Regions from separate parts of the Microbacterium sp. H37-C3 genome, predicted to be linked through region 1. Evidence: predicted binding sites of a transcription regulator. Region 1 holds the regulator's gene; the other holds the start of a gene.
What was found. Region 1 encodes LexA, which represses DNA repair genes until DNA is damaged. Its sites were predicted from a motif close to TCGAACANNTGTTCGA; they were not measured.
Positions count from the first base shown of each region.

Region 2: O1W71_RS15935 (HNH endonuclease signature motif containing protein) is a predicted target of LexA. The motif match lies at 12,760-12,775, and genes of this name have one in related genera.

Region 1 is NZ_JAPVLR010000001.1:922,631-937,264, forward strand. Features, by position in the region: gene O1W71_RS04585 (TrmH family RNA methyltransferase) at 19-816, opposite strand; gene rplT (50S ribosomal protein L20) at 895-1,275, opposite strand; gene rpmI (50S ribosomal protein L35) at 1,308-1,502, opposite strand; gene infC (translation initiation factor IF-3) at 1,547-2,206, opposite strand; gene O1W71_RS04605 (DUF1844 domain-containing protein) at 2,434-2,838, shown strand; gene O1W71_RS04610 (SseB family protein) at 2,844-3,626, opposite strand; gene priA (bifunctional 1-(5-phosphoribosyl)-5-((5-phosphoribosylamino)methylideneamino)imidazole-4-carboxamide isomerase/phosphoribosylanthranilate isomerase PriA) at 3,610-4,356, opposite strand; gene hisH (imidazole glycerol phosphate synthase subunit HisH) at 4,415-5,077, opposite strand; gene hisB (imidazoleglycerol-phosphate dehydratase HisB) at 5,074-5,679, opposite strand; gene O1W71_RS04630 (histidinol-phosphate transaminase) at 5,676-6,761, opposite strand; gene O1W71_RS04635 (LysM peptidoglycan-binding domain-containing protein) at 6,833-7,192, opposite strand; gene lexA (transcriptional repressor LexA) at 7,449-8,114, shown strand; gene O1W71_RS04645 (prolyl oligopeptidase family serine peptidase) at 8,216-10,141, shown strand; gene hflX (GTPase HflX) at 10,261-11,589, opposite strand; gene O1W71_RS04655 (class I SAM-dependent methyltransferase) at 11,864-12,505, shown strand; gene dapF (diaminopimelate epimerase) at 12,542-13,411, opposite strand; gene O1W71_RS04665 (GNAT family acetyltransferase) at 13,421-13,879, opposite strand; gene miaA (tRNA (adenosine(37)-N6)-dimethylallyltransferase MiaA) at 13,876-14,634, opposite strand, start outside.
Region 2 is NZ_JAPVLR010000009.1:265-14,898, reverse strand. Features, by position in the region: gene O1W71_RS15985 (LacI family DNA-binding transcriptional regulator) at 1-592, shown strand, start outside; gene O1W71_RS15980 (hypothetical protein) at 640-1,530, shown strand; gene O1W71_RS15975 (DUF2156 domain-containing protein) at 1,603-4,113, shown strand; gene O1W71_RS15970 (alpha/beta hydrolase) at 4,129-5,433, opposite strand; gene O1W71_RS15965 (ASCH domain-containing protein) at 5,586-6,101, opposite strand; gene O1W71_RS15960 (SDR family oxidoreductase) at 6,127-7,149, opposite strand; gene O1W71_RS15955 (hypothetical protein) at 7,283-7,651, opposite strand; gene O1W71_RS15950 (UDP-N-acetylmuramoyl-L-alanyl-D-glutamate--2,6-diaminopimelate ligase) at 7,722-9,209, opposite strand; gene O1W71_RS15945 (DUF7882 family protein) at 9,328-9,624, opposite strand; gene O1W71_RS15940 (helix-turn-helix transcriptional regulator) at 9,677-11,134, opposite strand; gene O1W71_RS15935 (HNH endonuclease signature motif containing protein) at 11,307-12,725, opposite strand; gene O1W71_RS15930 (hypothetical protein) at 12,947-13,531, shown strand; partial or broken gene O1W71_RS15925 (sigma-70 family RNA polymerase sigma factor) at 13,528-14,634, shown strand, end outside.

The sequences.
Region 1 (14,634 bases):
CTGGCGCCGTCGACGGGCTCAGCCGGCGCGCTGGGCGAACGCGGTCTCGTACAGGCAGACGCTCGCGGCGGTGGCCAGGTTGAGCGACTCGGCGGCACCGTAGATCGGCAGCCGCAGCGCGAGGTCGGCCTGGGCCAGGGCCTCGTCGGCCAGGCCGCGTGCCTCGTTGCCGAACAGCCACGCCGTGGGCTCCGCGAGCGTCGCACGGTGGTCGAGGAACTCCTCGCCCTTGACGTCCGCGGCGACGACTCGCAGCCCCGCCTCGTGCGCGCGCGCCACGGCGGCGTCGAGCTCGACGCCGAGCACGATCGGCAGGTGGAACAGCGACCCGGTGGTCGAGCGCACCACCTTGGGGTTGTAGGGATCGACGGTGCGACCCGTCAAGACGACGGCATCCGCACCGGCGGCATCCGCGGCTCGGATGATGGTGCCGAGGTTGCCGGGGTCGCGCACCTCTTCGCAGATCGCGACGAGGCGGGGACCGGCGGCGAAGATGTCACGCAGCGACGACGGCGACTGACGCGCGACGGCGACGATGCCCTGGGGCGTGACGGTGTCGGCCATCGCCTCGAGCACGGCCTCGCTCGCCGAGACGACGGCGACGCCGGCCTTCTCGGCGTTCGCAGCCAGTTCGGGATGCCGCTCGATCGCGCCGGGTGTCGCGAAGACCTCGACCAGGGTGTCGGGACGGTACGCGAGCGCCTCCCGCGCGGCCTGCGGACCCTCGAGCAGGAACAGACCGGTCTCCTGACGCGCGCTGCGCTTGGTCAGCTTGGCGACGGCGCGAACGCGGGGCGAACGGGGGTTCTCGAGCACGTTTTCAGCATACGGCGAAGGGGCGCCCTCCTCTCGGAGGACGCCCCTTCGTGCGGTGCGTGGAACGCGAAGACCCGATCAGGCCTTGGGAGCGTTGACGTCGGCGGGCAGCGCGCCCTTGGCCGTCGCCACGAGCGACGCGAAGACGGCGGGCTCGTTCACGGCGAGCTCGGCGAGCATACGACGGTCGACCTGCACACCCGCGAGGCCGAGGCCCTGGATGAAGCGGTTGTACGTGATGCCGTTCTGACGGGCAGCGGCGTTGATGCGCTGGATCCACAGACGGCGGAAGTCGCCCTTGCGCTTGCGACGGTCGCGGTACGCGTAGACGAGCGAGTGGGTGACCTGCTCCTTCGCCTTGCGGTACAGGCGCGAACGCTGTCCGCGGTAACCGGAGGCGCGCTCGAGGATGACGCGACGCTTCTTGTGGGCGTTTACTGCCCGCTTGACTCTAGCCATTTCGTTTGTTTCCTATTCGTGCGCAGCAGCGCTCAGATGCCGAGGAGCTTCTTGGCGACCTTCGCGTCGCCGGGAGCCAGGATCTTGTCGGCCGACAGGCGGCGCGTGCGCTTGGTGGGCTTGCCTTCGAAGTTGTGGCGGAGGTTCGCCTGCTGCTTCTTGATCTTTCCGCTGCCGGTGACCTTGAAGCGCTTCTTGGCACCCGAGTGGGTCTTCTGCTTCGGCATGTCTCTTCCTTCGTTGTGTTTCCCGCGAGGCGGGAGTCTGGGGGCTACTCCGCCGAGGCGGGAGCGGCGTCTTCGGTCGCGGGTGCGTCGCCGGAGCGGGCCTGGCGTGCTGCCTCCTTGTTGGCGGCACGCTGGGCGTTCTGCTCGGTCTTCACCTCGGACTTGTTCTTGTGCGGCGCGATGACCATCACCATGTTGCGGCCGTCGATCGTCGGGTTCGACTCGACGGTGCCGAGCTCGGCGACATCCTCGGCGAACTTGCGGAGCAGGCGCACACCCTGCTCGGGACGCGACTGCTCGCGACCGCGGAACAGGATCATCGCCTTCACCTTGTCGCCCGCCTGGAGGAAGCCCTCGGCGCGCTTGAGCTTGGTGATGTAGTCGTGCGCCTCGATCTTCAGGCGGAAACGGACCTCCTTGAGGACCGTGTTGGCCTGGTTGCGGCGCGTTTCCTTGGCCTTCTGAGCCGCTTCGTACTTGAACTTGCCGTAGTCCATGATCTTGACCACGGGCGGCTTCGAGTTCGGGGCGACCTCGACGAGGTCGAGTTCGGCCTCCTGCGCCAGACGCAGGGCGACCTCGATACGGACGACGCCGACCTGCTCTCCAGCGGGGCCGACGAGGCGAACCTCGGGGACGCGGATGCGGTCGTTGGTGCGGGGATCGCTGATGTGCGGAACTCCTGTTCGTGCGGTGGTGGCCACCGGGACGCGAGGACGCGACCCGGGCGGAAGAGCATCGCATCCACCCCGCACGACGCGCGTGCGTCGGCATTCGTGTTCCGCACCCTGGCTACCCCGGCCGCGGTGAGACGGACGGAGCGGAGTGCATGACCCGGTAGCCTGGAACGGCAAGCGCGGGTGGGATGTGATCCTCTTTCGATCCGGAGTAGAACACTCCGGTGCCCGCACAGTCTAGCAGAGAGCGACACGTGGACACGAACCCCGCCGACAACAGCACTTTCACCGACGACGAGGCTCGTCGCCAGCGGTGGGAGGAGCAGGAGCGCGCGGCCTCGGCCGCGACCCGCGACATCGCCGACGTGCCGGCGGTCGAGGTCATCACCACCGCCGCCGTGCACCTCATGAGCGCCGCCGCCGTCAAGGTCGGGCTCGCCGACGACCCGGCCACCCAGCTCGACCTCGACGAGGCCCGCAAGCTCATCAACGCCCTCGCCGGGCTCATCACCGCCGGCGCTCCCGAGATCAGCGACATGCACGCGCGATCGCTGCGCGACGGCCTGCGCTCGCTGCAGCTCGCCTTCCGCGAGGCGTCGACGATCCCCGACCCGATCGGCAAGGGCCCCGGCGAGAAGTTCACCGGTCCCGTCAACTGACGAGGTCAGGAAGCGCGCACCAGCTTGACCGTCAGCGAGTCGACGAGCACCGCGATGCGGTCGTCGGCGGCCCACCGCGACGCCAGCCGCGACAGCACCGCGTCGAGCTCAGCGGCATCCAGCCCATCGATGAGATGAAGCCGGACGATCAGCTCGGGGCCGCGCATCCGGGCGTCGGGATCACCCGCCGCGACCGACAGGTCGAGCACCGCGAGCTCTCCGCCGATGCTGGCCTGGAGAGCGGTGAAGACCTCGGGCGAGGTGGGCGCCGGTTCCCAGGGCAGTCCCTGTCCGATCGCCCAGACGGCGGGGCGTCGCAGCACGAACTCGGTCTCGGAGCCCGGGTCGATCACGATCAGGTCGGTGTCGTCGGACGCCGCCGCCATCGCCGTGCGTACCCCGTCGGCCGGAACCGGACGGGCGACGGCATCCCACCGCGCGAGTGCGGCCACCGACGTGAAGACCGGCAGAACGCGCCGACCGTCAGGAGCCGCGACCGTGACGATCGACAGCTCCTGGGTCTTGTCGACACGCAGCCCCGTCGGCCCGACCCCTTCGTCGCCCTTCTCGGGCACGAGCGGGATCAGCAGCCGCGCCGCGCGATACGCCTCGACGACCGCCACGGCGTCACCGGTCCCCGCGCGGAAGGCTTCGAGCGCCGCGAGCAGCGCGGGATCGGCGGAGCCGTCGTCACCGGCGTGAGGGTTCGACTCGAAGCTGCGCCCTTCCCAGGGAACGCCCGCCGAGTCGGCGGCGTGGCCGCAGCCGTCGTCAGTCTCCGGCGACATCCAGCGCCTCGGCCAGCGTGAACGCGCCGGCGTAGAGAGCCTTGCCGACGATCGCACCCTCGACGCCCAGCGGCACGAGCTCGCGCAGCGCGGCGATGTCGTCGAGGCTCGAGATACCGCCGGATGCGACCACGGGCTTGGGTGTGCGCGAGGTGATCTCGCGTAGCAGCTCGAGGTTCGGGCCCTGGAGCGTGCCGTCCTTCGTCACGTCGGTGACGACGTATCGGCTGCAGCCGGCGTCTTCGAGACGCTCGAGGACGTCCCACAGGTCGCCGCCGTCGCGGGTCCAGCCCCGGGCGGCGAGCGTCGTGCCGCGGACATCGAGTCCGACCGCGATCGCGTCGCCGTAGCGGCCGATGACGTCGGCGGCCCACTCGGGGTTCTCGAGCGCGGCAGTGCCCAGGTTGATGCGCGTCGCACCGCTCTCGAGAGCGGCCTCGAGCGTCGCGTCGTCGCGGATGCCGCCCGACAGCTCGATCTGCACGCCCTTGACCTGCTTGATGACCTTGCGAAGCACGGCGGTGTTGTTGCCTCGGCCGAAGGCCGCGTCGAGGTCGACGAGATGGATCCACTGCGCACCCTGCTTGGCCCAGGCGAGCGCCGCATCGACGGGGTCGCCGTAGGTCGTCTCGCTGCCGGCCTCGCCCTGGGTCAGGCGCACGGCCTTCCCGTCGGCGACGTCGACGGCGGGCAGGAGGATCAGTTCGGGGGTGGACGCGAAGTCGTTCATCACATTCCAGGGGTGGGTCGGGATGCACGCTCGTCCACGCGAGCGCACCAGAGGGAGACTAGTGGCGCGGCAGGGCGCCGATCCAATTGGCGAGGAGACGGATGCCGGCGGCCCCCGACTTCTCGGGGTGGAACTGCGTCGCCGAGAGCGGTCCGTTCTCGACGGCCGCGAGGAAGGGCGCGCCGTAGTCGCACCAGGTCAGCACGGGCTCGGCGAAGGGCTTCATGACCTCGAGGCTCCAGTCCTGGGCGCCGTACGAGTGCACGAAGTAGAAGCGCTCGTCCTGCAGCCCGTCGAACAGCGTCGACCCCGCCCCGGCACGAACGGTGTTCCAGCCCATGTGGGGCAGCACGGGCGCCTGCAGTTCGGTGACGGTGCCCGGCCATTGCCCGAGGCCCTCGGTGTCATCGCCGCGCTCGACGCCGTTGCCGAACATGATCTGCATGCCGACGCAGATGCCCAACACCGGGCGACCCCCGGCCAGGCGCCGCTCGATGATCTCGTCGCCGCGGCTCTCGCGCAGGGCGGCCATGACCGCGCTGAACGCACCGACGCCGGGAACGAGAAGACCGTCCGCATCACGGATGAGACCACGATCGGAGGTCAGTCGGGCGTCCGCACCCGCGGCGGAGAGGGCCTTGACGGCCGAGTGGATGTTGCCCGAGCCGTAATCGAGGACGGCGACGAGCGGCGCGCGTCCGGTCGTGTCACCCTCGGTCATAGAGCGCCCTTCGTACTGGGGATGCCGTGCACGAGCGGATCGAGCGCCTTGGCCTGCCGGAAGGCACGGGCGAAGGCCTTGTACTCCGCCTCGGCGATGTGGTGCGGGTCGCGTCCGCCGAGCACGCGGACGTGCATCGTCAGGCCCGCGTTGAACGCGATCGCCTCGAACGTGTGCCGCACGAGCGACCCCGTGAAGTGCCCGCCGATGAGGTGGTACTCGTATCCCTCGGGCTCTCCCGTGTGCACGAGGTAGGGACGCCCGGAGATGTCGACGACAGCCTGCGCGAGCGCCTCGTCGAGGGGCACGAGCGCATCGCCGTAGCGCGAGATGCCCGACTTGTCGCCCAGCGCAGAGCGCAGCGCCTGCCCGAGCACGATCGCGACATCCTCGACCGTGTGGTGCGCGTCGATGTGCGTGTCGCCCGTCGCGCGCACAGTCAGGTCGGTGAGCGAGTGCTTCGCGAACGCCGTCAGCAGATGATCGAAGAACGGCACGGTCGTCTCGATCGTGCTGATCCCGGTCCCGTCGAGGTCGAGCTCGAGTTCGACACTCGACTCGCTCGTGGCACGACGGATGCTGGCCGTTCGGGGGCTGGTCATGCCTCCGAGTCTATCGACGCCAGTGCTTCGAGGAACGCGGTCGTCTCGTCTTCCGTACCGGCACTGACGCGCAGGCTGTGCGGGATGCCGACGTCGCGGACGAGGATGCCGCGATCGTAGAGCGCCTGCCAGGTGGCGCGCGGGTCGTCGACCCCGTCGAACAGGACGAAGTTCGTCCAGCTCTCGTAGGCGTGGTACCCGAGGGCATCGAGCGTCGCCGACATCCGATCGCGCTGCGCGACGATCTCGTCCACCATCCGGAGCATCGTCGACGAGTGCGACAGCGCGGCTGTCGCCGCCGCCTGCGTGAGGGCGCTGAGGTGGTACGGCAGGCGGACGAGACGCAGGGCGTCGATGAGGGTCGCGTCGGCGGCGAGATAGCCGACGCGCGCACCGGCGAAGGCGAACGCCTTGCTCATCGTGCGTGAGACGACCAGGCGCTCCCGCTCGCCGAGCAGCGTCAGCGCGGAGGGGCTCTCGCGCGGCGCGAACTCCTGATAGGCCTCGTCGACGATCACGATGCCGTCGGTGGCGTCGTACACCGCCTCGATGACGTCGAGACCGAGCGGCGTGCCGGTCGGGTTGTTGGGCGCGCAGAGGAAGACGACGTCGGGGCGCAGTTCGGAGACTTGCGCCGCAGCGGAGGCCGGGTCGAGCGTGAAGTCGGGGCCGCGCGTGCCCGCGACGTACTGCGCGCCGGTGGCTCGCGTCAGCAGCGGGTACATCGAGTACGTGGGGCCGAAGCCCATGGCGGTGCGCCCCGGGCCGCCGAAGGCCTGGAGCAGGTGCTGCAGCACCTCGTTCGATCCGTTCGCGGCCCAGATGCGATCGGGGGTGAGGCCGTGACCGAGGTACTCGGCGAAGGACTCGCGGAGGTGCGTGAACTCGCGGTCGGGATAGCGGTTGACGTCGCGCAGGGCACGGGCGACGGCATCCAGGATGTCGTCGGCGACCTCTTCGGGAACGGGATGCGTGTTCTCGTTGACGTTCAGCGCGACCGGAAGCGGCGCCTGCGGGGCGCCGTACGGGGTGAGGCCTCGCAGATCGTCTCTGAGGGGCAGATCATCCAGACTCGGGCTCATCCCACCCATGCTAGGCCGCGTCCGAGTCCGGCGTGGCCGCATCCCAGCTTCTGCGCCGAAGACGGCGGGCTTCAGCTCGCGGCGTCGTACTCGGCGGGGATGGCGAGTGTCTGGCCTGCCTCGAGCTGACCAGAGCCGAGGGCGTTCAGCCGGATGATGGCGTCGACGACGTCACGGGGGTCGGCGGCCGGCGCCACCTCTTCAGCGATCGACCAGAGCGATTCGCCCGACATGACGGTCACCGTCGTGAACGACCCCTCGGGCGCGCCCGCCTCGTTGGAGGCGAGTGCTCCCCCGCCGGAGAGCACGGCAGCGGTGACGGCGACGACGGCGGGAAGTGCGGCGATCGCTGCGATGACGCGGCGTCCGCGGCGCGTCAGGCGCAGACGGGTGCGGGGGGCCGGTGCGAAGCGGGCATCGATCGTGGTCATGACATCTCCTCGGGAGCGGTAGGAAGATTCGCTCCCGCCTCTCGGCCGGGAGAGGCGGGTGCGAACTTCGGTTCCGAACGTATCTTCGATATTGTGTGGTGTCAACCACCCACCGAAATCGGAGACCGATCGAAGAGACACGCGGAGCGTTCCGTGATGTCGCTGTCGGATCGGGCTACCTTTTCGACAGCGAGAGCCCACCACGAACCTCCGACATCGGGTCGGGGACGGGGCGCGACGACAGGAGACCGGCGGTATGAGCGAGAAGCCGCAGACGCGACGACGGAAGAATCTGAGCGATAAGCAGCTCGCGATCCTCGAGGTGATCCAGCACGCGATCGCCCGCAACGGCTACCCGCCGAGCATGCGCGAGATCGGCGACGCCGTCGGCCTCAAGTCGCTGTCGAGCGTCACCCACCAGCTGAACCAGCTCGAGCTGAGCGGATACCTCCGCCGCGACCCCGGCAAGACCCGCGCAATGGAGGTCCTCATCGACCTCCCCGGCACGGCCGGCGAGAACCCCGCCGACGCCGCGCCTGCCCTCGGCGACGCCGCCCTCGTGCCGCTCGTGGGCCGCATCGCGGCGGGCGTCCCGATCACCGCCGACCAGCAGGTCGAGGAGATCTTCCCCCTGCCGCGTCAGCTCGTCGGCAAGGGCGAGCTGTTCATGCTCAAGGTCGTCGGCGACTCCATGATCGACGCCGCCATCTGCGACGGCGACTGGGTCGTCGTGCGGGCACAGGCGACCGCCGACAACGGCGAGATCGTCGCGGCCATGCTCGACGGCGAGGCCACCGTCAAGACGCTCCGTCAGCGCGACGGCCACACCTGGCTCCTCCCCCGCAACTCGGCGTTCGAGCCGATCCTCGGCGATGACGCCACCATCCTCGGCAAGGTCGTCGCCGTCCTCCGCACGGTCTGACCTCGCCGCACCGACGGAACTGCGGGAGGGGATGCCGCGACTCGGCGGCATCCCCTCCCGTCGCCCGGCACGACCCGGATCCGCTCGCGTAGCGTGGCGGTATGTCGCAGCAGCAACTCCCGTACGGTTCTTGGCCCTCCCCCCTGACCGCCTCGTGGGCCAGCGCGTCCTCGTTGCGCCTCGACGGCGCGCGCTTCGTCGGGGATGAGATCTGGTGGGGCGAATCCCTTCCCGATGAGGCCGGTCGCGTCGCCGTCATGCGCCGCCGCGACGATTCTGTAGAGGTCGTCCTCCCCGCGCCCGGGAACGCGCGATCGCGTGTGCACGAGTATGGCGGCGGCGCCTGGACGGCGTCCGACGACGGCGAGCTGTTCTTCGTCGACAAGTCGGACCAGCGCATTCGACGCCTCCGCCCGGGCGGCGAGCCCGAGGCGCTCACTCCCGAGGAGAGCGGCACCCACTACGGCGGTCTCCGCTGGCAGCACGCCGCGCTCCTCGCGGTGCGCGAGCGCGAGCGCCCGGGGCGCACTCCGGAACGACACATCGTGCGGATCGACGGCGCGAGCAGCGATGAGAACGCCGCGAGGGGCGACGAAGCGGGAGTGACGGAGCTCGCCGGGGGCAGCGACTTCGTGGCTCAGCCGGCACTGTCACCCGACGGATCACAGCTCGCGTGGGTGGCGTGGGATCACCCCGACATGCCCTGGGACCGCACCCGCATCCGTGTCATCGAGCTCGACGCCCCGGATCGTGTCCGCGAGGTAGCCGGCGGCAGCACGGCCGCGCTGCAGCCGGAATGGACATCGGACGGCCAGCTGCTGCTGCTCGACGAGCCGACGGGGCGCTGGAACCTCCATCGCGTCGACCCCGCGACCGGTGCGGCACCCGTCGCGGTCTCCCCCGCCGACGCCGACACGGGTGGTGGCCTGTGGGTCCTCGGCACCCGGTGGTACGCGCCGCTCGACGACGGCCGCGTCGTGGCCGTCCGCACGCACGGCTCGGACCAGCTCGTGATCATCGACCGCGACGGCGGCGCGATCCCGCTCCCCTTCCCCGCCACCGCTCGACTGCAGATCGAGGACGTCCGCGGCAGCCGCGCCCTCGTGAGCGGCGCCATGCCCGGGGCGAGCGGGCTCTGGCTGGTCGATCTCGACAGCGGCGAGCCGACAGCGGTGCGCGGCGGAACCCCTGATATCGACGAGGCATGGATCCCCCATGCCCGTCAGATCACCACCGAGGGTCCCCACGGCCCGGTGCACGCTTTCGCCTATCCGCCGACAAACCCCGATGTCACGGCGCCGACCGACGAGCTGCCGCCGTACCTCGTCTGGGTGCACGGCGGGCCGACGTCGCACGTGGGCGGTACCGCCGACGCCAAGGCGGCCTACTTCACCAGCCGAGGCATCGGCGTGCTCGACGTGAACTACGGCGGGTCGACCGGGTACGGCCGGTCATACCGTGAACGGCTGAAGGGCCAGTGGGGCGTCGTCGACGTCGATGACGTCGCGGCGGCGGCACGCGGCCTCGCCGCCGACGGACTCGCCGATGCGTCACGGCTCGCGATCGAGGGCGGGTCGGCCGGTGGCTGGACCGTGTTGGCGGCGCTCGTCGGCACGGACGTGTTCGGCGCGGGGGTCTCGCGCTACGGCGTCGGCGATGCCCGCGCCCTCGCGGCCGAGACCCACGATTTCGAGGCGCGCTACCTCGACGGCCTGATCGGTCCCCTTCCCGAAGCGGAGCACGTGTACATCGAGCGGTCGCCGCTGAGCCACGCCGAGGGGTTCCGCGTGCCGCTGCTGCTTCTCCAGGGCGACGAGGACGCCGTCGTGCCGCCGGCGCAGGCCGAGGCCATCCGCGACGCACTCGTCGCGCAGGGCGTGCCCCACGCCTATGTCCTGTACGCGGGCGAGGGGCACGGGTTCCGACGGACGGAGACGATCGTGAACGCTCTGGAGAGCGAGCTGGCGTTCCTCGGCCAGGTGTTCGGTTTCGACACACCCGGCGTCGCGCCGATCGAGCTCGACTGAGCCCGGCGATCGCCTGGCGCTGATACGCCTGTCAGGCCGGCGGTGCTGGTGAGGCCTTCCGCATCCGCGGAGGACTCACCAGCACCGCCGAGCCTGCAGGTGTATCGCCGGCCGCGTGATCAGACGGCGTAGGGCGCGAGCTCAGCCGCGAGACGCTCGGAGACGTGCGCGTGCACGGCCGTGCCGTCCTCCTCGTGCGAGGTGGCGACGATGTGGCCACTCTCGTGCACGGCCGAGATCAGGTCGCCACGGTCATACGGCACGAGAGCGCGCACCTCCACAGCCGGCAGCGGCAGCGCATCCTCGATCGCGGCGCGCAGCTCGTCGATGCCCTCGCCCGTGCGGGACGACACGAAGTGGGCCGTCGGCTCGAGCCCGCGCAGCAGCAGGCGCGCATCGTCGTCGACGAGGTCCGCCTTGTTGAAGACGACGAGCTCACGGGTGGCGCGAGCGCCCACGTCGCCCATCACGTCGCGGACGGTCGCGAGCTGCGCCGCGGGATCGGGATGCGAGCCGTCGACGACGTGCACGATGACGTCCGCGCCCGAGACCTCCTCGAGTGTGGACCGGAACGCCTCGACGAGCTGGTGCGGGAGATTGCGGACGAAGCCGACGGTGTCGGTGAGCGTGAACACGCGCCCGTCGGCGGCCTCGGCCCGACGCACCGTGGCATCCAGCGTCGCGAACAGAGCGTTCTCGACCAGGACACCCGCGCTCGTCAGCCGGTTCAGCAGACTCGACTTGCCGGCGTTGGTGTAACCGGCGATCGCCACCGAGGGGATCGTGTTGCGCCGACGCTCGGCTCGCTTCGCCTCGCGCGACGGCGCGAACTCCCGGATCTGCTTGCGCAGCTGCGCCATGCGGGTGCGGATGCGGCGCCGGTCGAGCTCGATCTTCGTCTCACCGGGACCGCGCGAGCCCATGCCCGCACCGCCCGCGCCGACCTGGCCACCGGCCTGGCGGCTCATCGACTCGCCCCACCCGCGCAGACGCGGCAGGAGGTACTCGAGCTGCGCGAGCTGGACCTGGGCCTTGCCCTCACGGCTCTTGGCGTGCTGGCTGAAGATGTCGAGGATGACCGTGGTGCGGTCGATAACCTTGACTTTCGCGACATCCTCCAGGGCGCGCCGCTGGCTCGGCGCCAGCTCGGTGTCGGCGATCACGGTGTCGGCACCGACGGCGGCGACGAGGTCGCGCAGCTCGGCGGCCTTGCCGCGTCCGATGTAGGTGGCGGGGTCCGGATGCGGCCGCCGCTGCAGAACGCCGTCGAGCACGACCGCACCGGCGGTCTCGGCCAGGGCCGCGAGCTCGCGCAGCGAGTTCTCCGCGTCCTCGTGCGACCCCTGGGGATACACGCCGACGAGCACGACGTTCTCGAGTCGCAGCTGTCGGTACTCGACTTCGGTGACGTCCTCGAGCTCTGTGGACAGGCCGGGGACACGGCGCAGCGCCGCGCGCTCCTCGCGATCCCACTGGTCGCCGTCGGTGTCTCCGTACGACACCGTCGACTCATCCTGCAGCGCCTGCGCGCCGCCGAAGACGCGGATCGACGAGCGCGTCTCCGCGCTCGCGAGCACGCGATCGACCGGGTCCACCGCGATGTCGCCGTCGCCGTCGGGGGTGGTGATATGCGTCATAACTCTCTTCCCGGGATGCCCGTGCCCGGGCATCCGTGAATTCTAGTCTCCCGCCGGTACGTCCGGCTCCGATACGCTCGGATGCATGGGGAGCGATCATTACTTCAGCGCGTCCCCGTCCAGCGAACAGAACCTCCGCCGTATCCGCGTGACCCTCGCGGGTCACGCCGTCGAGGTCACGACCGCGGGCGGGGTGTTCAGCCCTGACCACGTGGATTCGGGTACAGGGGTTCTTTTGGCCAATACTCCGCCGGCACCGTCCGGTGGGGATTTCCTCGACCTCGGCTGCGGCTGGGGGCCGATCTCGCTGTCGCTGGCTCTGGAGTCGCCTCACGCCACGGTGTGGGCCGTCGATGTCAACGAACGGGCTCTCGACCTGGTGCGACGCAACGCCGCTGATCTGGGACTCGATAACGTCAACGCCGTCCTGCCCGACGATGTTCCCGACGACGTCGCATTCCGGACCATTCGCTCCAATCCGCCGATCCGCGTGGGCAAGAACGAGCTCCACGGGATGCTGCAGCGCTGGATACCCCGTCTGGCTGAACGCAGCGACGCGTGGCTGGTCGTGCAGCGCAACCTCGGTTCGGATTCCCTCCAGCGCTGGCTCGCCGCGACGTTCGACGACGGCTATGGCGTCTCGCGCGCCGCGACCGGACGCGGATTCCGCGTGCTTCGGGTGCGCCGGCACGGCACTCCCCCGACGGGCGCGATCGAACTGCCCTGATCACGGGCCGAGCGTCCAGACGCCGCGGCGCTCGGATCAGTCGGCGAGGGTGACCTGCCCCGAGAAGACCAGCGTCGCGGGGCCCGAGAGCAGCACGTGCTCGCCATCGGCCTGCCGCACGATGCGCACGCCCAGCGTTCCGCCCGGCACGTCGACGGTCCAGCGGTCGGGTGCCGCAGCCCCGGCCCAGTGGCGCACGGCCAGAGCGGATGCTGCGACCCCGGTGCCGCACGACAGGGTCTCTCCCACGCCGCGCTCGTAGACGCGCATCCGGATGGCCCCGACTCCGTTCTGAACGAGCGGCTCGGCCGGAACGACGAACTCGACGTTCGCGCCGGCGGACGGACGTGGCTCGAGGGTGGGCTGCACCGTCAGGTCGAGGCCTTCGAGCTCATCCTCCCCGGCGAGCGCCACGACGACGTGGGGGTTGCCGACGTCGACCCCCTGCCCGGGGCGCGCGACGCCGAGCCCGCGTGCGCGGACGAGAACGTCGCCGTCCTCGGCCCGCCAGGTTCCGAGGTCGACCTCGAAGCCGTTGTCGGCCCGGGTGATCGTCTTCACTCCGGCACGCGTGCCGATGCGGAGGCCGGCATCGATCGAGGCGAAGCCGGCGTCGGCGAGGTAGCGCGCGAAGACCCGCGTTCCGTTGCCGCACATCTCGGCCTTCGAGCCGTCGGCGTTGCGGTAGTCCATGAACCACTCAGCGCCGGCGGCCGCGGCATCCGCCCCCTCGGGGATCGCGGCCGAGCGGACCACGCGCAGCAGCCCGTCGGCGCCGATGCCGACATGGCGGTCGCAGAGCGCCGCGATCTGCGCGTCGCTCAGGTCGAGGTCGGCGTCCGGGTCGGCCAGGATCACGAAGTCGTTGCCGGTGCCGTGCCCCTTGGTGAACGCGAGAGTCGCCATGAGCCCAGCTTAGGCGGGGCCGCCCGGGCCATCGACGACGAGGCGCTTGCCCGCGGACCACACGGTGAACGGCTGGTAGCCGAGCTCGTCGTAGAAGCCGCGCACCGCCTCGTTCTCAGGCCGCACCATGAGCTGCACCTTCGGGCACCCCATGGCCTCGAGCAGGCGCTCGGACTCGGTGACGAGCATGCGCCCGATACCGAGCCCGCGGTGAGACCGAGCCGAGGCGAGGTAGTAGAGCCAGCCGCGGTGGCCGTCGTAACCGGCCATCACGGTGCCGACGACGGCTTCCGCTGTCCCGTCGACAGGCTGATCGACGGCCACGAGGAAGAGTTCGGGCTGCACGGTGAGTTTCCGCCTGATGTCGGCACGCGGGTCGTTCCAGGGACGGGTGAGACCGGCCTCGTGCCAGAGCCGGATGACGGCTTCTTCATCGGCGAGCGCGAATGCGCGCACGGTGATCGTCATTGGTGGTCCCCTTCCGACCGGGGTGACGTGTCGCCCGGTCGGGCCACCGCACCGAGAAGCGATTCCGCGCCGACCTCCCGGGCATCGACCCACCGCACGCTCTCATAGCGCTTGAACCACGACACCTGCCGGCGCGCGTAGCGTCGTGTGAGGGCCTGCGTTTCCGCAATGGCCTCGCCCTCGGTCAGGTCGCCCCGCAGCTGCGCGAGCGCCTGCGCATAGCCGATGGCGCGACCCGCCGTCACTCCGCGTTCGAGGCCCTGCCGTCGCAGCGCCTCGACCTCGTCGAGCAGCCCGGCAGCCCACATCCGTTCCACGCGCACGTCGAGCAACGGGACGAGCTCGTCGCGCGGTACCGCCGTACCGATGATCCGCGTCCGCGGCATCCAGAGCACCGGCGCCTCGGGCAGGGCTCCGCCGTGCGTCCGTCCACCCGATGCCAGCACCTCGAGCGCGCGCACGATGCGGCGGCCGTTCCGCGGGTCGATGCGATCGGCCGCCTCCGGGTCGGCCGCGCGCAGGCGCGCGAACAGATGTCCGGCACCGTGTCGCTCGAGTTCGTCCTCGAGTGCCGCGCGCAACCGCTCGTCGCGCGGCGGGAAGCGGAAGTCGAACAGGACGCTCGACGCATACAGCCCGGAACCGCCGACGAGGATCGCGTCGGCTCTTCGGCCGTGGATCGCCGCGATCGTGTGGCGCGCGACTTCCTGGTACCACGCGACCGCGGCCTCCTCGGTGACGGCGAGCGCATCGAA
Region 2 (14,634 bases), on a different contig from region 1:
CCAGGGGCTCGAGCTCGACATCCCGCTGGTCGCTGTCGCCGCCACCAGCCGGCCGCATCCGCAGCTCGTGTCGATCGACCAGTACCGGGGGGCGCGGAGCGCCGTGCGCCACCTCGCCGAGAGCGGTCACCGCCGCATCCACCACATCGCGGGCCCCGCCCGCAATCCCGACGCCGCCGAGCGCGTGCGCGGGTGGCGCGACGAGCTCGTCGCGAGGCGGCTCGACATCCCGCCGCTCACCTACGGCGACTGGTCGGCTGCGAGCGGGTTCGGCATCGCGATCGAGAGCGACATCGCCGCGGGTGACGGCATCTTCGTGGGCAACGACCACATGGCGATCGGAGTACTGTCGGCGCTGCGCGAACGCGGTCTGCGGGTGCCCGAGGACGTCGGCATCGTCGGATTCGACAACGTGCCCGAAGCGGCGTTCCTCCATCCCGCGCTCACGACGGTCGAGCAGGACTTCCCGGCGCTGGGGGCCCTGATCATGCAGAAGGTCCTCCTCGTGGTGGAGCAGCCCGATGTCGTCACCGAGGCCACCCCGCTGCCGACCCGCCTCATCGTCCGGCAGTCGTCGGTGTCGGACGGCTGAGCGCCGCTCCCAGCGTTCTCGTGACCGGGTGCGGCACGATCGTTCCCATGGCCTCTCGATCCCGGATGCGGCGGCGCCGTCGCCGGATCGGGATCGCGGCTGTGCTCGTTCTCGTCCCCGGACTGCTCGTCACCGTCATCGTCGCGATCGGGGTGACGGCGGCGAATCTCTCGGCGCTCCCCGGCGCGCAGCCGCAGCCGGCCAAGGAGCCGCGGGAACTCCCGCCGAACGTCGGTGACATCGATCCCGGGAACCTCATCGACGACGCCCTGTTCTTCGATCACGACGCGCTCTCCGCCGCCGAGATCCAGGCGTTCCTCGACGATCGGATCGGCGAGTGCGCCAATGACGCGTGTCTGAACGTCGCCACCGCGGGGATCTCGTCGCGTGAGGCTCGGGTCTCGCAACGCACCGGCGACGTCATCTGCCGCGCGATCGAGGGGGGTGAGCTGCCGGTCGCGGAGATCATCCACCGGGTGCAGGAGGCCTGCGGGATCTCGGCCCGCGTCATCCTCGTCACCCTGCAGAAGGAGCAGTCGCTGGTCGAGGGCCGCGCCGCCCGGGCGCCCACGGAGGGACGGTTGCGGGCGGCGATGGGGGCGAGTTGTCCCGACACCGCTCCCTGCGACCCGGAGTACGAAGGCGTGGGCGCGCAGATCGTCGCGGGGGCGACCGACCTGGCCTCGTACCGCGCATCCGGCTTCATGCGCCAGCCGGGCACGCACTTCATCGCCTTCCACCCCGACCCCGCGTGCGGGGGAACGGATGTCGCGATCGAGAACGACGCGACGGCGGCGCTGTACAACTACACGCCCTATCAGCCCGACCCGGCCGCGCTGTCGGCGGGGTGGGGCTCGGGCGGCCCATGCTCGTCGTACGGCAACCGCAACTTCGCTTACTACTTCGCGCTGTGGTTCGGCTCCGTACGAGCCGGATGAGGGTTCGAGCCGGATAAGCGTGAGCTGTGCGTGGACTCTGTGCCCACAGGCGGAGCCACTATCGTGCGTCAGGTGACGTCACCCCTGCGCGACCTGCGTACCTTCGCCACGAGCGCGCGCTGGTGGTCGCGCCATCGACCGGTGACGCTGCTGATCGCGGCCTTGACGATCGGACTCAGCGTCGCGGGGATGATCTTCCAGCCGATCGACTGGGGCTTCATCCCGGTCGACGACGCCGACCCGGCGGGCACCGCGGTGCGTCACTGGTGGAGCTCGCTCACCTCGCTCTTCGTCGTGGAGACGGTGCCGGCGCTCGTCGCGTTCGTCGTCCTCGTGATCCTCGTCGTCGGCGCGGCGGAGCGCGCGATGGGAAGCCTGCGGACCGCGATCGCGTACGTCGTCGGCGGGGTCGCGGCGTCGTTCCTGGGGTTCGCGATCGATCTGTTCGAGCAGACCTACCTCGCCGGCATCCCGTTGAACGCACCCGCCGTCGACGTCTTCTCCCCCACCGCCCCGCTGCTGGCGACGGCGATGGCGGCGAGCGCCTTCTTCGGGACGATCTGGCGCCGCCGCACGAGGCTGCTGGCGCTCTTCTCCGCCATCACGCTCTACCTCTACTCCGGCGGCGCGAACGATCTGTTCTCGCTCCTCGCGGTTCCCGTCGGCTTCGCGCTCGGCTTCGCGCTGGGGGGCCGCGTCCGCGGCTTCCGGTTGGTGCGCAGCTCGTACTACGAGAAGCGCGTCCTGCTGGCCGCCATCGTCGCGATCACCGCGATCGGCCCGGTCGTGGCGACCGCGTCGGGCTCGGGCGCCGGACTGCTGTCGATCTACGGGTACCTCTCGATCGATCCGCTGAGCGTGGTGGACGGCCAGGTGTGCGCCTTCGGTTCGCCCGGCGCGCCGTGCCCCGACGACTTCTCCTCCATCGCCGACCTGCAGGGCTGGTCGAGTGTCGTGGCGCTGCTGCCGCTGATCGTCCTGCTGCTCGCGGCCTGGGGCATCCGGGGCGGGCGGCGCATCGCGCTCGCGGTCGCGGTCGCCATCAATCTCGCGATCTTCGCGGGGATGGTCTACACCTTCCTCGTGATCGAGCCCGACACGGTCGCCGCGATCGGCGCCGCCGTCGACCCCGAGACCGCCGACTTCGTCTGGCAGACGCTCACGGGCGTCATCGTCGGGGCGATCGTGCCGCTGGCCGTGGCGGTCGTGCTGATCGCGTTCCGCGGGGCGGCGCGTGTCTCGACGGCCGCTACGGCCAAGCGCACGTTCGCCCTCACCGTGGCGATCGGCACCGCCGTGACGCTCGCTGCCTCCTTCGTCGGGACGCTCCTCCTCGCCGACGGTTTCCGTCCGGGGATCGACGCCGTGATGGTGCTGCGGGCGCTGCCGCTGCGCCTCGTGCCGCCGACCCTCATCCCCTCCGACATCGTCGAGTTCGTGCCCGAATCGGCCGCCGCGCAGGCACTGTGGTACCTGCCGTCGCTGGTGTTCTGGATGCTGCTGATCGTGGCGGTCGCTCGGGTGCTCCTGAATCCGCGCACCGTGCTCGACGCACCCGACCGCCTGCGCGCCCGGGGCGTGCTCGAGCGGGGCGGGGGCGACACGCTGTCGTTCATGTCGACCTGGCGCGGCAACTCGTACTGGTTCGCTCCCGACGCTGACGCTGCGATCGCCTACCGCGTGCGCGGCACCATCGCGGTGACCCTCGGCGGCCCCTTCGGCCCCGATCACGACCGCCCCGACGTCGTGTCGAACTTCGTGGAGTTCTGCGGAGCCCACGGCTGGACGGCGGTGTTCTACAGCGTCGACGCACGCGAGGGCAGCATCTTCGATCACCTCGGCTGGCAGCGGATGCCAGTCGCCGAGGAAGCCGTGCTCCACCTGCCCGACTGGAACACGGCCGGTAAGAAGCGCCAGGACATCCGTACCGCCACCAACCGCGCATCCCGCTCGGGCATCACCGCGGTGTGGACCTCATGGCGCGAGCTCACCGCGGGTCAGCACGCCCAGATCCGTGAGATCTCCGAGGGCTGGGTCGCCGACCGGTCGCTGCCCGAGATGGAGTTCACCCTCGGCGGCGTCGACGAGCTCGACGACCCGGCGGTGCGCATCATGATGGCGGTCCACGAGAGCGGCCGGATCGAAGCGGTCACGAGCTGGCTGCCGATGTTCGAGCACGGCACGGTGACGGGATACACGCTCGACTTCATGCGCCGGCGCGGCGATGCGATGAACGGGATCATGGAGTTCGTGATCGGCGCCGCCGCCGACCGGATGAAAGGCGATGGGCTGACGCTCCTCAGCCTGTCCGGGTCGCCGCTCGCCTCGACGCAGCTCGGTGATGACGCCGCTCGTACCAATGTCGCGCGGCTGCTCGACCTGCTGGGCGGGCTGCTCGAGCCGGCGTACGGGTTCCGGTCGCTGCTGAACTTCAAGCGCAAGTTCCAGCCCGAGTTCGTGCCGCTATGGGCCGTGTATCCCGACCCGGCTATGCTCCCCGCGCTGGGGGTCGCGCTCACCCGCTGCTACCTGCCCACGCTGACCCTGTCGCAGGCGGTGCGCATGGCGGGCGCGCTGCGCTAGCCGCGGCTCAGCGGTTCAGCGGCCCAGGCCCCAGTGGTCCGCGATGATGGGCAGCCCCTGCTGGAAGACGTACGACCACGATGTCGCGTCGTGGGCGCTCCCCTGGGCCTCGACGTAGGTGGCATCCATTCCCGCAGCCTGCGCCGCTTGGTAGATCCGCTGCACCCCCGGGCGGAAGCCGTCGTCATTGCTGCCCACGCCGAACACCGCGGTCATATCGCGATAAGGGGCGTGGGCGGCCATGATCGCGGCTGGCTTGGCCGCCTCGTACGCGGCCCGGTCACCGCCGAAGCCCTGCGCGATGGTGGTCGCCTCGTCGCCGAGCGAGGGGAACTCCTCACCCGAGGCGTCGAGGATCGCGCTGAAGAGCTCGGGGTGGGCGGACCCGAGCTGGATCGAGCAGGTACCGCCCTGCGAGAGCCCGCCGATCCCCCAGAAGTCGGGGGCGTCGAGGACCGGCAGGTTGGCCTTGATCCACGCGGGCACGTCGACGGTGAGGTAGGTGGCCGACTTCCCGAGCGGTGAGTCGATGCACATGGGGTTGGCGTCGCGCGAGCCCAGCTGGTCGGGCGAGACGACGATCGGCGCGAGGCCGTCGTGAGCCGCGGCGTAGGCGTCGAGCGTCTGCTGCAGGTGCGCCAAGATCAGCGGGTCCTGGGGCAGCCCCGGCTGTCCCGAGAGCACGATGAGCACCGGGAGCAGCGGCGGGTTGTCGGTGAGAGCCGCGGGCGGGCGGTAGATGACGGCAGGTCGGGCGGAGAATCCGGAGTCGGTGGCCGGGATGGTGACCGTGCCGACCTCCCCCGCCGACGGCATCCCCTCGGGCGCGGTCCAGTCCGCGATCGTCGGGCGGTCGGCGTCGCTGTCGACCGACGGCAGATCGGCGGCGCCGAACACGGGCAGCCCGAGCGCGGTGCGCACGGTCGGGTACTGGCCGAACGCGATGTTCACGCCCATGGCGGCGGTAGCCGCGAAGAGCACGATCGCGAGCGGCGCGGCGACGGCACGGCGCCAGGTCGGCCGCCACAGTGACGCGAGGGCGACTCCGATGGCGGCGAAGCCGAGCGCGATCCACATACGCGAGTCGGCGGTGAGGACGACGCCGAACAGGTTGTAGTGATCGGCCAGCAGCCACGTCAGCGCCATCCCGAACAGACCCGCGCCGACGGCCGCCGCCGCGGCGGTCAGCGTCCACCTGCGGCGCTGCCAGCGACGGCTGGGTCGCAGCACGACGAGCGACACGAACGCGAGGGCGGCGAGGACGCACGTGATCACGACGGCGGGTCCGGAGAGGATGTTGACGTTGAGCAGCCAGTTCACATCGACCTCCCGAGGGTCGCGTCGAGCCGGGATGGCGCGGCGGGCTCACCGACCCGTCCTCAGCGTAAACCGGACCGCGTGCTCGACCCCGCGCGCGGCCCGGTTTTCGCGGCGGTTTCATCAGGTCGGGGATGGCCGCGACGCGGGCGGGCTCAGTCGGCGTGCTCGGGCGGCCAGACGACCGAGAACCGCTCGAAGACGATGTCCTCGTCCTCCGACCACTCCGCCCCGCGGGCGGCGGCGACGCGCGTCCAGTAGCGCCGGTGCTCGCGCTGCCAGCTCTCGAGCGACAGGTCGTCCTCGCCCTCGTCGGCGGCGAACGCGGCATCCGCGCTCGTGAACGGCCCCAGGCGCAGTTCGGTCGTGCGGATGACGATGCGCGGAGCGCCCGTGCTGTCGCAGGCGATCCAGTGCGATCCGATCCGCGGGATCAGATCGCCGCGGGCGACGAAGTCGGCGACGAGCTCGGCGGTGGCACGCTTGCCGCCGGCGAGCACGATCCCGAGGAGCTCATCGGCCAGGTGCGCATTGTCACCGAAGTGCTCGACGGTGTACTCGGGTGCAGCGAGCACGGCCTCCGGGTGCGCCGTCCGGTACTGCTCCCACATCTCGGCCGCGGCGGCTTCATCGAGGGGCAGGGCACGGGATGATCCGCTGTATTCGCTCATCCCTCGATCCTCGCACCCGCCGGTCTCAGCGCCGCCGCGTCACCGCCCTCGCGCCGGCGATCAGGCCGACGAGCGCCGCGGACGCCGCCGCCGACGCCGCGGTGTACAGCGGGGCGCGATGACGGATGGCCCAGGTCTGCACGCTTCCGTTCCGCGCACGATCGTCGAAGGCGCCGTGGGCGCCGTGATCACCGGGCACCGGCTCGTAGAGGTTCGGCGCGGTCGTGGCGGCGTCGGATTGCGGGGCGAACTGCCCCTCCCAGGCGTTCTTCGCGAGGTACCAGTCGAGGAAGCGCCCGGCGACGCGAGTGCCGAGGATGAGGCCGACGGTCGATTCCCCCACCCACGTGCGCCGGCGCGGCTTGTCGGCGACGTCGGCGACGGCTCGGGCGCCGACCTCGGGCTGGAAGATGGGCGGTACCGGCTGCGGATGCTGCGGGAAGTTCGACTTCACCCATCCGAACTGGGTCGTGTTGAGGGCGGGCATGTCGACGATGGAGACGGCGACGCGGCTCTTTTCGTGCGTGAGCTCGGAGACGACGGAATCGGTGAAGCCGTGGATCGCGTGCTTCGCGCCGCAGTAGGCCGCCTGCAGCGGGATGCCGCGGTGGGCGAGCGCCGACCCGATCTGGATGATGTGTCCGCGGTCCCGGTCGCGCATCCGCCGGAGCGCCGCGCGGGTGCCGTTGACGGTGCCGAGGTAGGTGACAGCCGTGGCGCGGTCGAAGTCGTCGGCCGAGGTGTCGAGGAACGTGGCGATCGCCCCCGACATGACGTTGTTGACCCACAGGTCGATCGGGCCGAGGGTGTTCTCGACGTCGGCGGCGGCCCGGTCGACGGCATCCGCGTCGGCCACGTCGACCGACACCGCGTGCGCGCGCCGGCCCGCCGCCTCGATGTCGGCGACAGCGCCGTCGAGGCCGTCACGTCCGCGCGCGAGGACCGCGACGTCCCAGCCGCGGTGCGCGAGCTCACGAACGATGGCTCGGCCGAGGCCCGCGCTTCCCCCGGTGACGACGGCGACTCCGCGCCCGCTCGCTGCAGCCATGACGATCTCCTTCCACCGAGGCATCCACGGTGGAAGCTCGCGATCGCGACCATTGTCGGCACGCGAGCGCGCGGGAACGCACCTGTTGCCAGGCAGGGTGCGATGGTCTAGGGGAAGGTCTCGGCGTGCGCGATCAGCGCATGCCCGACATCCGGTCCCACTCGATCGACTTGAACTGCAGGAACGTGCACAGGTTGCCGGCGAAGGCGACCTCGGCGGCAAGACCGGCCATCTGATAGGGCGTCAGGGTGAGGTCGTCGGACCGGGCGGTGAGGGTCGCCTCCCACTCGGGGTCGTCGATCGCCCGCGGCTGCATGTAGACGTCGGCGGGCGCATTCTCGAGGTGCACGATGACGAGTCCGGTGTCGAGCCCGTCCGACCCGTCCTGGATGGCGACCTTGACCGAGACGCCGGGCACTTTCCCCTGTTCGAGGAACTCGGCGACCCATTCCTCCAGGAGGGTCTTGGTCCGCACGGGGACCCGCGGGATGTCATCGCTCATCACGTCGAATCTTGTCATATCCCGAATGAAAAAGCCCGCCGTTCCCGGCTGGATACGGTGATGAATCGAATTATCGACCGTCGGGAAGCAGCGCGTGCTTCTCGCGCCATTCCCGGAGGGCGCCCGTGGCGATCGACACATCGTCGGAGGCGACGGCGTCGTCGCCGATGATCTGCACCGACTCGTGGCCCTTGCCTGCGATGAGGACGATGTCGTCGGGGCCGGCGGCGGCAACGGCCATCGCGATCGCGGCCGCTCGATCGCGGATGACGCGGACGTTCTCGACCGAGCGGAAACCGGCCAGGATGTCGGCGACGATCGCGTCGCCGTCTTCGTGATGCAGATCGTCGTCGGTGACGATGATCGTCTGCGCGAGCTCTTCGGCGATCACGGCCATCTCGGGTCGCTTGCCGCGGTCGCGGTCGCCGGTGCAGCCGAATACGACGGTCAGCCGGCCGGCACCGCCTGACAGGGCGATGAGGGCCTGCCGCAGGGCGTCGGGCGTGTGGGCGTAGTCGACGACGACCTGCGGGCCTGCGCCGGGCGACACGACCTGCATGCGTCCGGGAACCCGGCGGATCTCCCCCACTGCCCGCGCGATGGCGTCGGGGGCGAAGCCCTGCGCACGGAGGATGCCCGCCGTCATCGCGAGGTTGTCGATGTTGAACCGGCCGATGAGCGGTGACGCGACCTCGAAGCGGTCGCCGTGGATCGCGAGAGTGAAGTCGGCGCCGTCGGCCCGCATCCGGATGTCGTCGGCGCGGACCGTCGCCGCCGCTGCGCCGGACGTCGAGACGGTGACGTCGTCGAGTCCCGCGGGGAGCGCGATGCCCGCGACATAGGGGTCGTCGATGTTCCGCACCGCGGCGCGCACACCCGGAAGGCGGAAGACGCCCTGCTTGGCCCGGCCATACGCTTCCATCGACTCGTGGTAGTCGAGATGGTCGCGGGTGAGGTTCGTGAACGCGGCGATGTCGAAGTGGCATCCCTCGACCCTCCCCTGGGTGAGGGCGTGCGAGCTCAGCTCGATCGCGACCGCGTCGGCGCCGGCACGCCGGATGTCGGCCAGGAGCTCGTGCATGTCGACCACCGACGGGGTCGTGAGCGATGTCTTCGCCAGAGCGCCGAACAAGCCGGCTCCGAGCGTGCCGATGGTGGCGGCGCGGTGTCCGAGGAGCTCCCAGCTCTGGGCGAGGAGCTGCACCGTCGAGGTCTTGCCGTTCGTGCCGGTCACGCCCACCAGGGTCATGTCGGCCGACGGATGACCGGTGTACTGGTCGGCCAGCCGCCCGATGACGGCGGCCAGGTTCGGGATGCCGCGCACCCGCGCATCGACGTGCGTGACGCTCGCGTCGGTCAGGACGAGAGCCGCGTCGCGCTCGAGCGCCTGCGTGATGTGCTCGCGGACCCGTTCGTCTCGGCCGAGCGCGACGAAGACGTCGCCGGCTTGCACGGTGCGGCTGTCACCGCGCAGGCGACCGCCGGGTACGTTCCCCCCGGCGACCCCCGTCGCCCACCAATCAGGGTCGAGTTTCCGACCCTCCCCAGCGTCTTGCATGTACCGCCCCATCGATCTCTGACTCGACAGTTCCATGAACGGGCGGTCACCCGCGGGAAGAACACGTCGGAGCCTGAGATTGGCACCGTAACGTAAGCGCCGCTTAAGACGGAGAACGTCAGCTCTGGGGCTCGGGCACCATCCGCAGACCGTCGGCGCTGTTGGCCGATTCCATGAGGGCGTCGATCCATTTCGGGTTGATCTGCGGCTGGCGGCTGCCGGCGAACTGGAACTGGACCGAGATCGTGGGGTGCAGCCAGAAATCGCGACGGCTCGTGCCGTGCGGCGAGGTCGTCTCGAACATCAGCGGTTCGCCGCGCCGCAGCTTGGTCATCAGAACCAGCCTGAGATGCGCGAGCGCACGATCGTCGATCTCGACGAAGTTGGCCGCGTTGTCGTAGAAGAATCTGCCCACCGGCACAGCTTAGGCGGCTGCGGGCAACGCGAGGCCAGCGCGTATCATCCGCTCACAGATAGAAGCCGTGACGCTCGAGGACGACGACGGCCTCATCGCGCGTCGATACGCCGAGCTTGGCGAACAGCGATCGCATCTGCGACTTGATCGTGTTGATGGAGACCGTGAACTCCCCGGCGATCTCGCCATAGGTCTTGCTGCCTCGCATCACCGAGGCGACGGAACGCTCGCGGGGTGTCAGGGCAGGCAGCGCCTGCGGCGCGCGGGGTTCCCGCCGGCGGAACTCCTCTGTCGCGTCGGCAATCGCCGCGGCGAGCTCGGGGCGGCGCTCGCGGAGGCGTTCTCGTAGCGGCGCCAGCTGCTCTCGCGGCACGCTGATGAAGGGTGCGATGAGGTCGCCGGCGTGATGGGCCAGGTTGCATGCCTCGTCGAACAGGTCGTCGGCGGCGGCGCTGTGGCCCAGCCGATCACGCGCGACGGCCCGACGCACCAGAACGATGGCGAGGGTGCGCGGGCAGTGCTCCGCTCCGAGCGCGAGGCATCCGTCGGTCGCGTGGAGCGCCGCGCGGTCGTCGCCGAGCGCGAGGTGGGCAGCCGCGCGGTGGGCCTCGAAGCACACCGCGTGGCTGGGTGACGATTCGAGCGCCTCGAGCAGGGCGAGCGAACGCCGGGCCGATCCTTGCGCGAGGGTCGCCTCGGCGAGGACGGAGAGGGCGAGCTGCCGCATCAGCCGGTGGCTGAGGTGCGACCATGCGCCTCCGATCGCAGATCGCAGTCCGGCTACTCCCGCCGTGAGGTCGCCGCGGAGGACGAGCGCGATCGCTTCCGCCGTGGCTGCGGCATGCTGCGCGTACGGGTCGCGCGGTGCGATCGAGCGCAGCAGAGCGGCGGCGCGCTCGGTACGGGGCGCGTCGAGCATTCCGGCTCCCAGCAGGATGTCGGCGACGGTCAGGGCATGGTCGGTGTCGGCGACGTTCCATCGGTTGGTGCGGGCGAGGTCGGCGCACGCTTCTCGGGATGCCGCCGCCGAGGAGAACTCGCCGTTCACCGCGAAGACCAGGGTCTGCACGGCTGCCGCGCGGTAACGCACGGCCTCGCTGACGGCGAAGGTGAGGGCCCGTGAGGAGTACAGCCCAGCGTCACGCGGACGTCCGGCCACCACGTAGGTCTCGGCCACCGCGGCGAACAGCGACCCCAGCGAGTCGAGCCCGAGCACCGCACGGCCACGCAGACGCCCCTCGGCGAAGTGGGCGTCGACGAGGTCGAGTGCGCTGTCGAGGTCGTCGAGCCGCACACGCGCGATCAACATCCCTTCGAGCAGCTGGACGTTCGCCTCGGTCCACAACTGCGGTGTGACGCCGACGTCGAGCGTGCGCAGCTGAGCCAGGTCGACCTGGGTGGGCCGTGCCGGAAGGGTACCGGGCAGGCTGCCGTTCACGATGCGGTGCGCCGTCGCGCGGAGCTCGTGGGTGCGGCTCGGATGCAGGATGGCGCGGCGCTCGATCGTCACGATGGGTCTCCGGATGGTTCGTTCACGCGATGCGCTCATCGCATCGTCATGGAGGGGATGGCGCGAAGCCCGAATCGTGACGCGACTTCGCGATAACCGTGCGAACTCCGTGTCGTGATGCCCGTTGCTGAGACTGTGCGCGCAGAGTCCAGGCTCAGGCTCAGGCTCAGGCTCAGAACGGTGGCGGTTCACCCGGCGGTGGTCCGCCGGGTGCGGCATCCGGTGGCGGGTCCGTGGTGTCTATCGTGAAGCAGACCGCGGGTATGGGTACGTCTTCGCGGTAGATCCGGCCGAGGGGTGAGGTCCATTCGAGGACCCCTCCGCCGACCTGCCGAACCTCCCACTTCGTGAACTGCTTCATCGAGTGGTGCCGCTGGCAGAGGTGGGCGAGGTTGAAGATGTGGGTGTGCCCACCGAGGGCGTGATCGACCGTGTGGTCGAGTTCGCAGCGGATCGCGGCCCGCCGGCATCCGGGGAACCGGCAGTGCTGATCCCGAGCCATCAGGAGCTTCTTCATCGAAGCCGTGGGCCGGTAGGTGTCGATCTCGACCGGGGTGCGGGTGACGGGGTCGATGAACAGCCGGTCCCACTCCGACACCTGCCCGGCGAGCTGCCGGACGGTGTCGGCATCGACGAGCCCGGCCCCGACGGCTTCGGCGGGGTTCTCGTCACGCCCCATCAGCGTCTCGGCGGTGACGGCGACCTGAACGCGTGCGCGGATCGCGCCGAGCCCACCGGCCCGGTCGGTTCCGTAGGTCGGGTCAACGACGGGCGCCCCACCGAGGACGAGGTCACCGAGGATGTCGGCGCGCAGCTGATCCATGGTTCGCGTATCGGCGGACTCGCCGGCCCCCGCGGCATCCGCCGCCGAGCTCTCCGCGGCATCCACCCCGCCCGGCCCGGCGCCCTCCGCCCCGGCGCCCTCAACCCGCGCGTCCTTCACCGACTGCCCCATCTGCGTCAGCCGGTCGAGCATCCCCGCGGCGATGACCGTCGGAAGGTTAGCGACGAGATTCGACATCCCATCCGAACCGTGGAACACCCGCACGCACCGTTCGGCCGCCGCGGCCTTGTGCCGCTCGGTGAAGTTCTGCGTATGCAACCGAGCCACCAACGCGTCCAGCGCACCCCGCACCCGTGAGGGCACATCCCGCTCGCACACCGCGATCGCGGCTTCCTCGTACGCCGACCGCACCTCCTCAGGCACCCTCGCGCCGACGCGCACGACCACATCCACGTGGCCACGTTCGATCCGCCGCTGCACCCACGCCTCGAACACCGCGGGGTAGTCGTCGATGACGGTCATCGCGTGGTCGATCTCACCCTGCAACCTGCGGTCGGTGAGTCGCGCCATCCCCGCGGCCTCGGCCGCGACCGACCGCAGCTCCATGTCCGACGCCATCCCTCGTACCCCGTCGCGCCGCGCCTCACGCAGAGCCGACCGCCCCAGCTCCGCCAACGCCCGCATCCGCGCGACATCCCCGACGTGAAAGAGGTCGAGGGCCTCGGTGAAACCCGCGAAAGCCGCGGCGTGCGTCGACTCACCCGAGGCGCCCTCGCCTCCGAGCCCGCGATCGCCGTTCGATGTCATGTTCCCATTGTCGCAGCAGGGTACGACATCCCCATCGAACATGTCTTCGACAAGAGAGCGCGGCCCGCTCGACCGGTTGGGGAGGAGTTGACGGACCCACGATCCGGCATCCGCCCGAGCCAGCCCATGAGTCTCGGTCCGAATCCTCGTCCGACGAGGCTCCCCCGCAACTTTCTTCGTGTTTTCGCGTCACGATCCGTCGCCTCGAACGTCTCATCAACATGCACCCTGCGACGAACGCCCGTCCGGCTCCCCCCGAAACGGGCACCCGGACCCGCGCTTCCCTCCGGCGCGACCGGCCGCGCGCCGGAGCCCGCACCCGCAGCCCCGACCGCGACCGCACTCGCGCCACCAGCCTCACCCCCGCGTCCGCCGAGCCGCCCACCCGGGTCGGCACGATCAGGTTCCGCTCCCGCGCGTGGCTGCTCGGTCGCACGCGGGCACGAGGTCAGCAGGCCACTCGGGATGCCATCCGTCCGTCCTGGATCGAGATCGACGGCGCAACTCTCACGGTCGCGTGGGGCTGGCCGAACGCCCGCAAGCGGTCATGGCAGCGCGGCGACGTCGGCTTCGTGTGCTCGTCGGGCACGACCAGCCGCGAGGGGGCGCCCGCCCGCGTCATCCTCGTCACCGACAAGTCGCACGGTGAGGCCGTCACGGCGACCATCGTCTGCGGCGGCTTCTCGTACGAGGCGTACGCGACCCTCCGGCGTCACCTGCGCAACTTCGAGGCGATCGGCGACGCCGAACGGTCCGACCCGTTCACTCGATGGGGCGTGCCCCTCCGCGCGGGAATCTCACGATGAGCGCGACCCCCCATCGCACGAAATCGGGTTCACGGGACGACAGCGAGCCCCGCACCCCGGCAGAGCTCTCCGACGACGAGCTCGTCGATCGCGCGCGCGATGACGACCAGCGCGCCTACGGCGAACTCTGGCTGCGCCACTCGGCCGCGGCTCACGCCGTCGCCCGCGCATACACATCGCTCGACCCGGATGATGTCGTCGCCGAGGCCTTTGCTCGGATTCTGTCGACCATCCGACGTGGCGGCGGCCCGTCGATGGGCTTTCGGCCTTATCTGCTCACCTCGGTCCGGAACGTCGCGCATCAGTGGGGAGCGCGGCAGTCGCAGACGTACGCGACCGACCTCGAGGATGCCGCGGATGAGGCCGCTCCGGATGCCGAGTGGTCGGCGATCGCGGGCTTCGAGTCGAGCGCCGTCGCTGCGGCGTTCGCAACGCTCCCCACTCGCTGGCAGGAAGCCCTTTGGTACAGCGAGGTCGACGGCCTGAAGCCGCGCCAGTTCGCTCCGTTGCTCGGACTCGCACCCAACGCGGCGTCGGCGCTCGTCATTCGGGCGCGGCGCGGCTTCCGCGATGCGTGGGTATCGGCTCAGCTGCGTCGCGCCGATGACGACGAATGCCGCCTGACCCTCGAGATGCTCGGTGCTCACTCCCGGTCCGGGCTGTCGCGGCGCGATGCGCGTCGCGTCGAGCAGCACCTCTCGACGTGCGAGGGCTGCGCGCTCGCCTGGATCGAGGCTCGCGACATCTCGTCGCGCCTGGCGCTCGTGCTCGTCCCTCTCGTGGTCGGGATCCCCGCAGCCGCGTCGTACAGCGCGTGGACGCAGTCGGGCGCCGCGCAGGTGGCGACCTTCGCCCTCGGCCCGAACGGCGCGACCGGCGCCGCCGGCCCCGCGAGCGCGAGCAGTGCGACCGGCACCGCGCCGCGCCCGATCAGCACCGCCGCGCGTTCCGCCGCCCGAAAGGGGTGGCGCCATCCGCTGTTCCTCGCGGGCGCGATCGCCGTCGCGGGGACGGCGGTCGCCTTCTCCGCGCCGCTGCTCAGCACGGCCGACCTGCCTTCGGGCACCGCCGAAGCCCAGGCCTCGCCGCCGAACTCGGGCCAG